Linked DNA regions of Ruminococcus albus AD2013. The protein of the gene in region 1 interacts with the protein of each later gene in a pairwise test. Links are inferred from orthologs where the notes say so. Each region holds a gene or a part of one and is shown on either strand. Other genes may lie near its edges.

Evidence for each region.
Region 2: the proteins of rlmB (region 1) and tsaE interact in binary tests that used the Escherichia coli proteins (3 or more experiments, as listed by UniProt). The link is inferred for Ruminococcus albus AD2013 from one-to-one orthologs.

Annotation. Positions count from the first base shown.
Region 1 is NZ_JAGS01000001.1:982,403-988,601, forward strand. Bases 1,431-4,213 are described here. They hold rlmB (23S rRNA (guanosine(2251)-2'-O)-methyltransferase RlmB), read right to left. Parts: upstream 3,316-4,213; coding sequence 2,545-3,315; downstream 1,431-2,544. Other genes in these bases: N773_RS0104380 (membrane protein), read right to left, coding at 1,431-2,527; N773_RS0104390 (hypothetical protein), read right to left, coding at 3,429-3,725. Also shown: N773_RS0104375 (glycoside hydrolase family 10 protein), read right to left, coding at 1-42; more of N773_RS0104380, read right to left, coding at 125-1,430; N773_RS0104395 (DUF6062 family protein), read right to left, coding at 4,233-4,916; N773_RS0104400 (Imm1 family immunity protein), read left to right, coding at 4,980-5,393; N773_RS0104405 (DNA-3-methyladenine glycosylase family protein), read left to right, coding at 5,399-6,199. UniProt on the Escherichia coli protein: Specifically methylates the ribose of guanosine 2251 in 23S rRNA.
Region 2 is NZ_JAGS01000001.1:652,501-656,918, forward strand. The notes cover bases 1,709-4,418. They hold tsaE (tRNA (adenosine(37)-N6)-threonylcarbamoyltransferase complex ATPase subunit type 1 TsaE), read left to right. Parts: upstream 1,709-2,687; coding sequence 2,688-3,149; downstream 3,150-4,418. Other genes in these bases: N773_RS0102790 (DUF3810 domain-containing protein), read left to right, coding at 1,709-2,673; tsaB (tRNA (adenosine(37)-N6)-threonylcarbamoyltransferase complex dimerization subunit type 1 TsaB), read left to right, coding at 3,121-3,822; N773_RS0102805 (hypothetical protein), read left to right, coding at 3,898-4,086; rpiB (ribose 5-phosphate isomerase B), read left to right, coding at 4,126-4,418. Also shown: N773_RS0102785 (formate--tetrahydrofolate ligase), read left to right, coding at 1-1,455; more of N773_RS0102790, read left to right, coding at 1,474-1,708. UniProt on the Escherichia coli protein: Required for the formation of a threonylcarbamoyl group on adenosine at position 37 (t(6)A37) in tRNAs that read codons beginning with adenine.

The DNA of each region.
Region 1 (6,199 bases):
GCCTGAAAGCATTATGACAATCGTAAGCAGTATCTTTTTCATTTGCATCACTCCCGCATAAAATGTATGCGAAAAATACTGCTCATATTACAAAAATACCGCCGGCGAACCGACGGTATTGATATCAGATTTTTTTGCTTCCAAGCATCGCAAGCATTATACCCGCAAATACCAGATGATAAACGATTATCAGTGTTGGTGTTATCTGCGCGAATGTACCAAGAAGCATCGAGATAAGGCATATAGCAGCTCCAAGTGCCACTGAGCCGACCTGAATTGCGATACCAAGCTGAGCCGCAGATCTTATCTTCTTTACCCCGGTTATCAACATGGCAAATGACGGAAAACTTCCGCTGCACATCATCGGCGAAGATTCACGCTCGTTGAATCCGACTTCGTTTTCATATTCCTTGTGATACCTGAAAGGTAGCATCTTTATAGAACCGTTGTCGAGGTCAAAAAGACTTTCAAGAAACTCTTGTGTGAGGAAGCCGTCCACATTTCTGACAACGGTGACAACACCTTCTTTTTCAAGTGCCTGCATCCATTTTGTAACTGAAATAGATGGTGTGATTTTCAGAACAAACATTGTACATATCACACCGGATATGGACAGATAAAGTATCACATTGCCCTTACCGTATTCAGCTTCTTTTGAAACAGGTGGCAGACCGTCAATTGAATGATCTTCCATATGCTGTCTTGTGCCGAGAAGTACTCTTTTATTATCTATCCAGCCCGATAACCCTCTTTCGTCCTCATAGATATAGCTTTCTACGGGATAAAGCATATCAAGCTTGCCTTTGAGTATTTTATAGAACGAATTCTTAAGAACACTGTCCGAACGAAAAACCAGGCTTGAAGCCAAAAGTATACATTCATCCAGCGGTTCGGTGGAAAGAAGTTTAAGATTTATAAGATCAACGCTTTCCTTCGGGAAAAGATGAACTGCATCTACCATTACAGAATTTGTATCAGAAAATTCCTCAACGGCGCTGTAACCAAGTATTACCGAAGAATACTGCAGATATTTGTTGGTTGCCTTGCTTATCGGTAAATTAACAGCCAGTATCAGCGATAGCGAAGAACACATTGTTACAGTTCCCGAAAAAGCAGCAAGAGCCACATAAATTTTATCTACGCTTGAACCTGCGTGCTTGTCACAGATAAAAGAGAGAAGACCCGTTAAAAGTCCTGCAATAAGTATTATAGGTGCAGAGTATTTTGCAAATCTGTCTGACACATCGGGGGCATAGCTGTTTTTTATGAAATCCTCGATAAAGCTCGTCTTGCGCATAGCAGCCATATTGGCGTTCACAGGCACAGCTCCCCTGCCGAGATTCACAGCAGTGCTTCCGTCAACGCTTTTAACAGCGTATCTTTCGAAATCACCTGCGATGTATCTGAAATTCTTTTCTGTACGCTGTACAGTCATCATTTTGCCGAGAGTATTGAATATCAGACCCATGATAGCAGCCGAAACATATACATGGTAATAGCCGTCGCGTACAGAATCGGGTTCAAACAGAGTTGCTATCCCCGCGATGACAGAAACAAATATCCCTACTGCTGCGATCGAATCATTATCCGGCTTTCTCAGGAACATATTTTTCAGACCTGCAGTCATGACCGAATAAGAAACTCCAAGTGCCAGCAGACCCATTATCGTATTTGAAAACAGGAACGCTGATGGTGATACCGACCTGTCAAATATTCTTATAACAGGAAATTCCAGATCATTTGCAACGGTTATAAGCAAACTTGAAAGACCTGTAAACAGAAGCACGCACAATCTGAGAAACAGATTGCTTTTTATCTGAAGTATATCGTTCAGGACTTTAGGTGCCTCATCGTAGTTTTCAAACTCTTTCTGACCATAAGATATCTTTTTATGTTTGCCGATCTCAGCAGCTTCGTCATCGTCCATACTGTCAAGTACAAAGCTTTCTACTTTCGACTTCCTGTGCCTTTCCAGTTCTGCCGAACGGCTGTCATAATCGTCTACGGTCGCGTTATCCATAGTATTTTCTTCATCGGAAATATCATCAAGGTATTTGCTTTGAGGAATGATCTTTCCTTCGAGACCAAACTTAATATCCTTAACGCTTGTACGCCTTACCGGTTCAGCAGACAGCTCACCATTTTTATCGATATTTACATTCTTTTCCGAAAGCTTGCTGATCTTTCTCGCATTCCTCATTGCCAGGTCTTCATCTATAGGACTAGCATTATCAAGAAGATCGTCTGACATTAAAAGGTCGTCACTTCTTTGAGATGATGCCACAGCTTTTTTGATGACTGCATCGTCAGCACTTTTTTCGGAAGATGTATTATCAGGGACATCATGATCCTTTCCAGCTGTTCTATCGGAACGAATATCCGGGATAACAGCGGCAGGATTTTTATTCTCAGGCTTTGAGAAGCTTATATCGAAGTTATCAGGATCATCAGCCTTGGGTCTGTTATTTGTTTTGTGTTTATTGCTGTATTCCGACAAAATATCGTCGATGGAATATTTATCAGCCAATCCATATCACTCCCAATCTACTTGATGGCGCGTTGGCGCACTATCTCATACATAAAGATTCCCGCGGCAACAGAAGCGTTAAGCGAGGTTATCTTGCCCGCCATCGGCAGGCTGAGAAGCATATCGCATTTTTCTTTCATAAGTCTTCCCATGCCGAAGCCCTCAGAACCTACAACAAGCCCGATAGGACCGCGAAGATCAGCACCGGAATAGTTTTCACCTGCACCGTCTGTTCCATAGATCCAAATGCCTTGTTTTTTCAGTTCATCAACTGCCGCAGCAAGATTTGGTACTCTTGCAACAGGCAGCCAGCTTGCTGCACCTGCAGAAGTCTTGAATACCGTATGGTTCAGCGAAGCGCTTCTTCTCTTAGGTATGATTATACCATGAGCGCCCGCAGCCTCGGCTGTACGTATTATAGCACCGAGATTATGCGGATCTTCGATCTCGTCACATATTATTATGAAAGGATCTTCACCCTTCTTTTCAGCGATAGCGAGAATATCCTCGACTTCCACATACTCAGCACAGGCACCCACAGCTATAACGCCCTGATGTGCCGCACCGCCTGCCATGTAATCGAGCTTGACTTCCCTGACCTGCTTTACGGGTATATCCCTTTCCTTGGCAAGTTTCAGTATCAGCGATATTGAACCTTTAGCTTCCGGATTCACGAAGATCATATCAATAAGCTTATCGGCTTTCAGTGCCTCGATAACGGGATTTCTTCCAAGGATAAGCTCTTCGTCACGCTTATTTTCGGTAGTGTTATTTCTGTCTTTATTCATAATCAAAAATCCTTTTTCAAACAACAGTTATTACGTATTATAGCACAAAAATCCTCAAAAGCCAATAGTTTCCGAGGATTTTTTGCAATTTAAACAAATAGCATATAGGATTTTTAGAAAATATGTGCGCTATCATAAAGCAAAAGAACAACTACCATCACCGAAATAACTACAGCGCCGAGGAGCACAGCCGGAAGTGTTTTAAGGGTTTTGCTATGGTGACTTTTACAGCAGCTTTCTCTGCTTTCCATTTCATCAGTCAGCTTTTGAAGAAACTCACCTGCCACGACCTTAGGTTCGGTTTCCGAAAATAGTTCACAGTTTGAGTTCACGAACAAAAGTGCTCTTTCAAAATATTCATTGTTCGTACACTTAATTTCAATAATCTGCTTGTTAACGCCTTTTATCACCTTTCAGACATCTCCTTACCATTGATTTTCACATTAATGTCCGATAGAATGTACTTCTCAACAATTTGCTGTTGAAAAGTTGAAAACTCATTTCATGTTCCAACATTTTCAAACCAAAACTGTTGAAAAAGCTGTTGAAAAGGTTGAAAATCATGAAAATTTCCGAGGTTTTCAACATTGGTTAATTTTGTTGAAAAATATACTCAAGGACAAAAATATGTACATCAGGTGAAAACGAAGACTTCAGAAACTCTTATTTATGCCGTAAACTATTACTATTCTATGAATGCCGCAACATTTCGGCAAAGCATAAAAACTGTATTCCCTAATTTCCAGGTATTTTCGGAGAGTGTTAATTTGTTAGGCTATTTACGGGCTTATATATCCATAAAAATGTACTCGTTTTACTCTGTCGGGCAAATAACACTCATCTCTGAAAGTCTGTACAATATTATGTATTTTTATTCAGCTGGAAAGCTAAAAGAAAAATTACATTCTGTTACGAAATTATCGTGTTGTCAGAAACTTTATCGCTCTCTCGATTGAATCCTTGGAATTGCCCCAGTCGGCATCACTTCCGTTGTTACGGTAGTCGTACATATTGCAGTAATGGGTGACATCTTTTTCAAGTTCAGCCAGATATTTTTCTGTCAGAGAAGCACAGGCTTCCTTGAAACCAGCCTGTATCTTCTTGCTCATCTTATCCTCGCAGGCGGAGACAAGCATATCATAATGTGGCAGACAAAGCATTTCCTGCTCGGCAAACAGCTGACGGAATTCGCTTTCCTGTTCGTAGAGTTCGAAAAGTGTAACCATTATCCGAGACATTCCCCACTCTATCTTATTGCAGACGAAACAATCGTTATTCACTGCGGAAACACGCTTCTGCTTGGCTGACTTTCCCTCGAAGATGCTCTGCCTTTTAAGGACATTCTTCTGGAGTGACTGTAAATGTGTTGACAGCATAAGCGCCAGTGAAAGACGGTTCTTGCAGGCACGCATCTGCTCGAAATGAGTTTTGCAGAAGCCCTGTTTATTAGTTTCTATACGTACATCGGGCTCCATCATGGCGGCACCCATGATATAGTCTATGGTTCGCTGTTCAAGAGTATCGCGCAGTCTGCATATCGGACAGCCGCATTTCGGCTCGAATATTTCGGTAACGGGTATGGTAAGTATACTTTCTCTCATCAAAAAACTTCCTTTCGCATATAAGCAAAAAATATCTTGAAAAATATTCCATAATATAGTATAATGTATTTTAATGAAATTTGCAAGTGTCTTATAAAAGGTGAAGCTATGCGCATTAGTTACGAAAAAGGTGACATCACTCTCTCCGATATCAATGAAGTTATCTCGCTGATATTAAGTCTTTCCGAAAAAGGAATGGCTGAGATATGGATAAGCGAAGATAGTACAGATTATCCTGCCCTTGCCGTGCTCGTCAACCGCAGATATGCCTGTCTGAACTATTTCGGGGATGATGATGGCGATATGTATATGTCACGCTGTGATGAAAACATCGAAGTCACATTTAACCCCGGCGGTATCGAATGGACAGCCCCTGCGGACGCTGTTGTTTCAATTGAAATCGCTTTTGCTTGCATAAGACAATTCTGCGAAAACTATAAACTGCCCGACTGTATAGAATGGCAGTACGGAGTGTGAACATAATGGACTACAAAATAGACGGCAAAGATATACTGCTCTGTCAGGCTGATTTTGATCTTGACCAGACCCTTGACTGCGGTCAGGCGTTCAGGTGGGAAAAGACTGACGAAAACACCTACAGTGGAGCATTTTTAAATAAGAAACTGGTTATTAGCTGTGAGAACGGCGCTGATGTTTTCAAGCTTCACGATACCACCGAGGAAGACTTTCTTTCTTTATGGGCAGATTATTTCGATCTTTCCACTGATTACAGTGAACTTAAAAGGCGTTTTTCCGAGGACGAGACCCTCTCCAAAGCCTGCAGATACGCAAGCGGTATACGAATACTCCGTCAGGACAGCTGGGAGGCGCTTTCCTCTTTCATAATCAGCCAGAATAATAATATCCCCCGCATAAAAGGGATAATAGGACGGCTTTGCGAACACTGCGGCGGCTATCCCGCATGGCAGGAACTCACCGAGGAGACCGAGGAGAGCCTTGCTTATCTCCGTGCGGGATTCAGGGCAAAATACCTTGTTGACGCAGTGCAGAAGATACGAAGCGGTACCATAGACCTCGAAAAGATACGAAGTATGGATATCGAATGTGCTCGTAAACTTTTGCAGACCATCAAAGGCGTAGGCCCCAAGGTTGCCGAATGTGCACTGCTCTTCGGATTTTATCGTACAGAAGCTTTTCCGATAGATGTATGGGTCAAACGAGTTATGGCAAACTGGTATCCCAATGGTCTCCCTGAATGTACAAAAGGATACGAGGGCATAGCGCAGCAGTATCTTTTCCATTATATAAGAACTTCTGAGGAA
Region 2 (4,418 bases), 330 kb from region 1 along the record:
ACCATTTCGGTAGGTCTGCATGAGGCTATGCACGTTATTGGCAAGAATTCAATACTCGCACTGAGAGAACCATCCCTCGGACCTGTGTTCGGCATAAAGGGTGGTGCTGCAGGCGGTGGATATGCTCAGGTAGTTCCTATGGAAGATATAAACCTCCATTTTACTGGAGATATGCACGCTATTACTGCGGCTAACAATCTGCTTTGTGCACTGATCGACAACTCCATGCAGCAGGGCAATCCTCTGCATATCGACCAGAGAAGGATAATGTTCAAGAGATGTCTTGATATGAATGACAGAGCGCTGAGAGATATAATCATCGGTCTGGGTTCTAAAGTCAACGGTATACCGAGAGAGGATTCTTTCCAGATAACCGTGGCTTCTGAGATAATGGCTATACTCTGTCTGGCGGCTGATCTTGAAGATCTTAAAAAGCGTATCGAGCGTATACTTGTTGCTTATACCACCGATGGCAAGCCGGTTTTCGCTAAGGATATCGGCGGCTGCGGCGCTATGGTGGCACTGCTTAAAGATGCACTGAAGCCTAATCTCGTGCAGACATTGGAGAACAATCCTGCGCTGATACACGGCGGTCCTTTCGCAAATATCGCTCACGGCTGTAACTCTGTAAGAGCAACTAAGCTTGCCCTGAAACTGGCTGATTACACTATTACCGAAGCAGGCTTCGGTTCCGATCTTGGCGCTGAGAAGTTCTTTGATATCAAGTGCCGTTTTGCAGGACTCAAGCCCAGCTGTGTAGTTCTGGTTGCGACTATCCGTGCGCTGAAATACAACGGCGGCGTTGCACGTGCAGATCTTACTGCTGAAAATGTACCCGCACTGGAAAATGGTATCGTAAACCTCAGGACACATATCGAGAACATGAAGAAGTTCGGTGTGCCTGTTGTTGTTGCTATCAACAGATTTGCATCCGATACGGAGGCTGAGATCGAAGTTATCAAAAAGACCTGCGCTGAGATGGGTGTTGAGGTATCACTGGCTGAGATATTTGCAAACGGCGGCAAGGGCGGTACTGATTTGGCTGAAAAGGTAGTTGCTACCATTGAAAATAACGAGAGCAACTTCAAGCCACTTTATGATGAAAAGCTGCCTATCAAGGAAAAGTTGGGCGTGATCGCTAAGGAGATCTACCGTGCTGACGGTGTTATTTTCACCGCTCAGGCTGAAAAGGCACTGAAAGAGATCAATGAACTGGGCTACGACAAGATACCTGTATGTGTTGCAAAGACACAGTATTCGCTTTCTGACGACCCCACCAAGCTTGGCAAGCCCGAGGGCTTTGAGATAACTGTCCGCGATCTGAGAGTATCGGCAGGTGCAGGATTTGTTGTAGCTTACACAGGTGATATCATGACCATGCCGGGTCTGCCCAAGGTGCCTGCTGCCAATAATATCGACTGTGACAATAAGGGCAATATCTATGGATTGTTCTGATAAATACAGAGGTGCGAAATGAAAACCAAAGTCATACCCGAAGAAGTGACAGCAAAGGGCGTTGACGTAAATGAGTCCGATAAAGCGGACAAAAAACATAAGCACACACAACTTAAATGGCTCATCGGCAGCACGGTTGTTTTCGTGCTGCTGAATGTGCTTGCATGGAAAAGCACACCATTCTGCGATTTTTACCAGAAGTGGATATACCCGCTGTGGGCACAGACCTACGGCCGTGTGACTTCACTGCTGCCTTTCTCTTTTGGAGAATTGCTGATAGCGATAGCTGTTTTCGGTATACCTCTCTCACTTATAGTGATGATCGTTCTGCTTATTATCAAAAAGGGCAGGCGTGGGAAAGTTGCAAGGATATTCGGGTTTATTTACGGATGGATACTGGTATTTATCCTTGGTACAGAAACGCTGAACTGCTTTATACTGTATCATACTTCTACATTTGAAAAGCTGAACGATATCAGTACAGAAGAGCACACCCATGAAGAACTGGAAGCGCTAGGATACCGCATAGTCTCTCAGGTTAACGTGCTTTCAAAAAAGGTGCAGCGTGATGAAGATGGTCGATTTGTGCTGACTGCGGATACCGACGATACAGCACGGGATGCTATCGAGGGTCTGGAAGAAGAGTTTGTAAACTTCGGCGGATATGAAGTTCACCCCAAACCCATTTACTGCTCGTTTTTTATGAGCCAGATGGATCTTATGGGGATTTATTTCCCGTTTTCGATGGAAGCAAACTACAACACTGATATGTACAAGGCGAAGCTGCCGAACACTATCTGTCACGAACTTGCCCATACGAAGGGCTTTATAAGGGAAGAAGAAGCGAATTTCATCGCTTTTGTTGCCTGTGACCGCTGTGATAATGTGGATTATAGGTATTCCGGTTATCTTTCGGCGCTGACCTATGTTCGCAATGAGATATTTGAGTACTGTGACGAAGAAACAATGGTTGAATTTGATAATGCCATCTGTGACGAGGTATGGGCAGATATCGACGGAAACCGTGCATACTGGGAGTCAGTGGAAGAAGCCGAAGACACAGTGTTTGAAAGCGAAAGTGTCAGTGAAGTTAGCGAAAAGGCTATGGAGACTTCTCTGCAGGCTAACGGAGTTGAGGACGGTCTCGAATCTTACTGCAGAATGGTTGATCTTATGTTGAATTATTACGGCGAGCACAAGTTCGTCGGTGAAGAATAGTGAGTTGAGATAAATTGAACTTTACTTTCAGGACTTCCTCTCCTGAGCAGACTATCGCACTCGGACGTGAGATAGGCAAACGTCTGCGCGGTGGCGAGGTTATCGCCTACCGCGGCGGGCTCGGTGCAGGAAAAACAACGATAACACGCGGTATCTCAGATGGGCTTGGGCTTGGTGACGAAGTGACTTCGCCTACCTTTGCTCTTGTAAACGAGTACCGAAAAAAGGGCTGCAAAATTAGCCTGATACACTTTGATATGTACCGTATAACCTCCGGGGAAGATTTGGAAACTACGGGATTTTTCGACTATATGGACGAGGATACGGTACTGGCTGTGGAATGGTCGGAGAATATAGACGATGACCTGCCCGATGACTGTATCAGGATAACGATAAACAGGATATCCGATGATGAGAGAGAGCTCACCATCGAGACCTGCGGCGGAGATGACAGATTTGAAAATATTAGCTATTGATACAAGCGGCAAAACGGCTTCTGTTGCAATAAGTGACGGAGCACGACTGCTGTGGGAAAAGACGGTTTTTACTAAGCTTACACATTCGCAGGTGATACTGCCGATGGTGGAGAGCGCTCTGGAAGAAACGGGAATTGACTATCCCGACATTGACTGCATCGCAATCGCCAACGGACCCGGTTCTTATACCGGGCTCAGGATAGGCGTTGGTGCTGTTAAGGGCATCTGCATGGGTGCGCCGAACATCAAAGCGGCAGGAGTATCGACTTTACTGGCGCTGGCTTACAACTGTGTGGGCTTTGAGGGAAAGATATTCTCAGTGATGAGAGCTCGCCCTAAGATAATCTACGCTGCGGCATTTGAAAGCAGCGGCGGAAAGATCATACGTATGACCGAGGATAAGGTCTGCGGTGAGGACGAATTCTTCTCGCAGATAGGCTTCTGCGGAAATGTCATGCTGGTAGGTGACTGTGCCGAGGAGATAAAGGCAGGTCGTTTTGCTGAGTCTGACAATGTGCGTACAGCTCCGCTGAACTGTGTTCTGCAAAGAGCATCGTCGCTTTGTCTTGCGGTCGAAGATGATCCGACGCTTATGTGCAGTGCTGATGAACTGGCAGTGTCCTATCTTCAGGCGACTAAGGCTGAAAAAGACAAGGCTCACCGCGACAGTTGAACGCGATCTGTCCTGCGGACAGTTCAATAAATTTGAATTGTGGTACAGGATATTTTATATTGAGGTGGAGTTGTTATGAAGAGATTTATCGACCCGTTTTATGCGTATGCATTGCTTTTATCGGCGACGGTTTGCCTTCTGTTAAAGGGGCATGGAAAAGAATTTCTTATAATATCGATTGTTCTTCATGTGATGGCTTTAATTGAATTCTTTATGTTGTTTGGAAATATGAAAAAGAGGAAAAGGGAAGATTTGGACATTTGAGAAAATGTATCTAAAATCAAAATGTGGAGGTAAACTACTATGAAACTTGCAATTGGTTGCGATCATGCAGGTCCCGAGCTTAAAAAAGAGGTACTTGCATATCTGGATGAGATAGGCGTGGAATATGTTGATCTGGGCGTTCAGGAAGGCGAAAAATGCGATTATCCTGACAAGGCTCAGGAAGTATGCGCTAAGGTCACAAGCGGTGAGTGCGAAATGGCTGTACTTATCTGCGGCACAGGTATTGGAATGTCTATGGCGGCAAATAAGGTAAAGGGCATAAGGGCTGCTTGCTGTTCGGATTATTTTTCGGCTAAGTATACTAGAGCTCA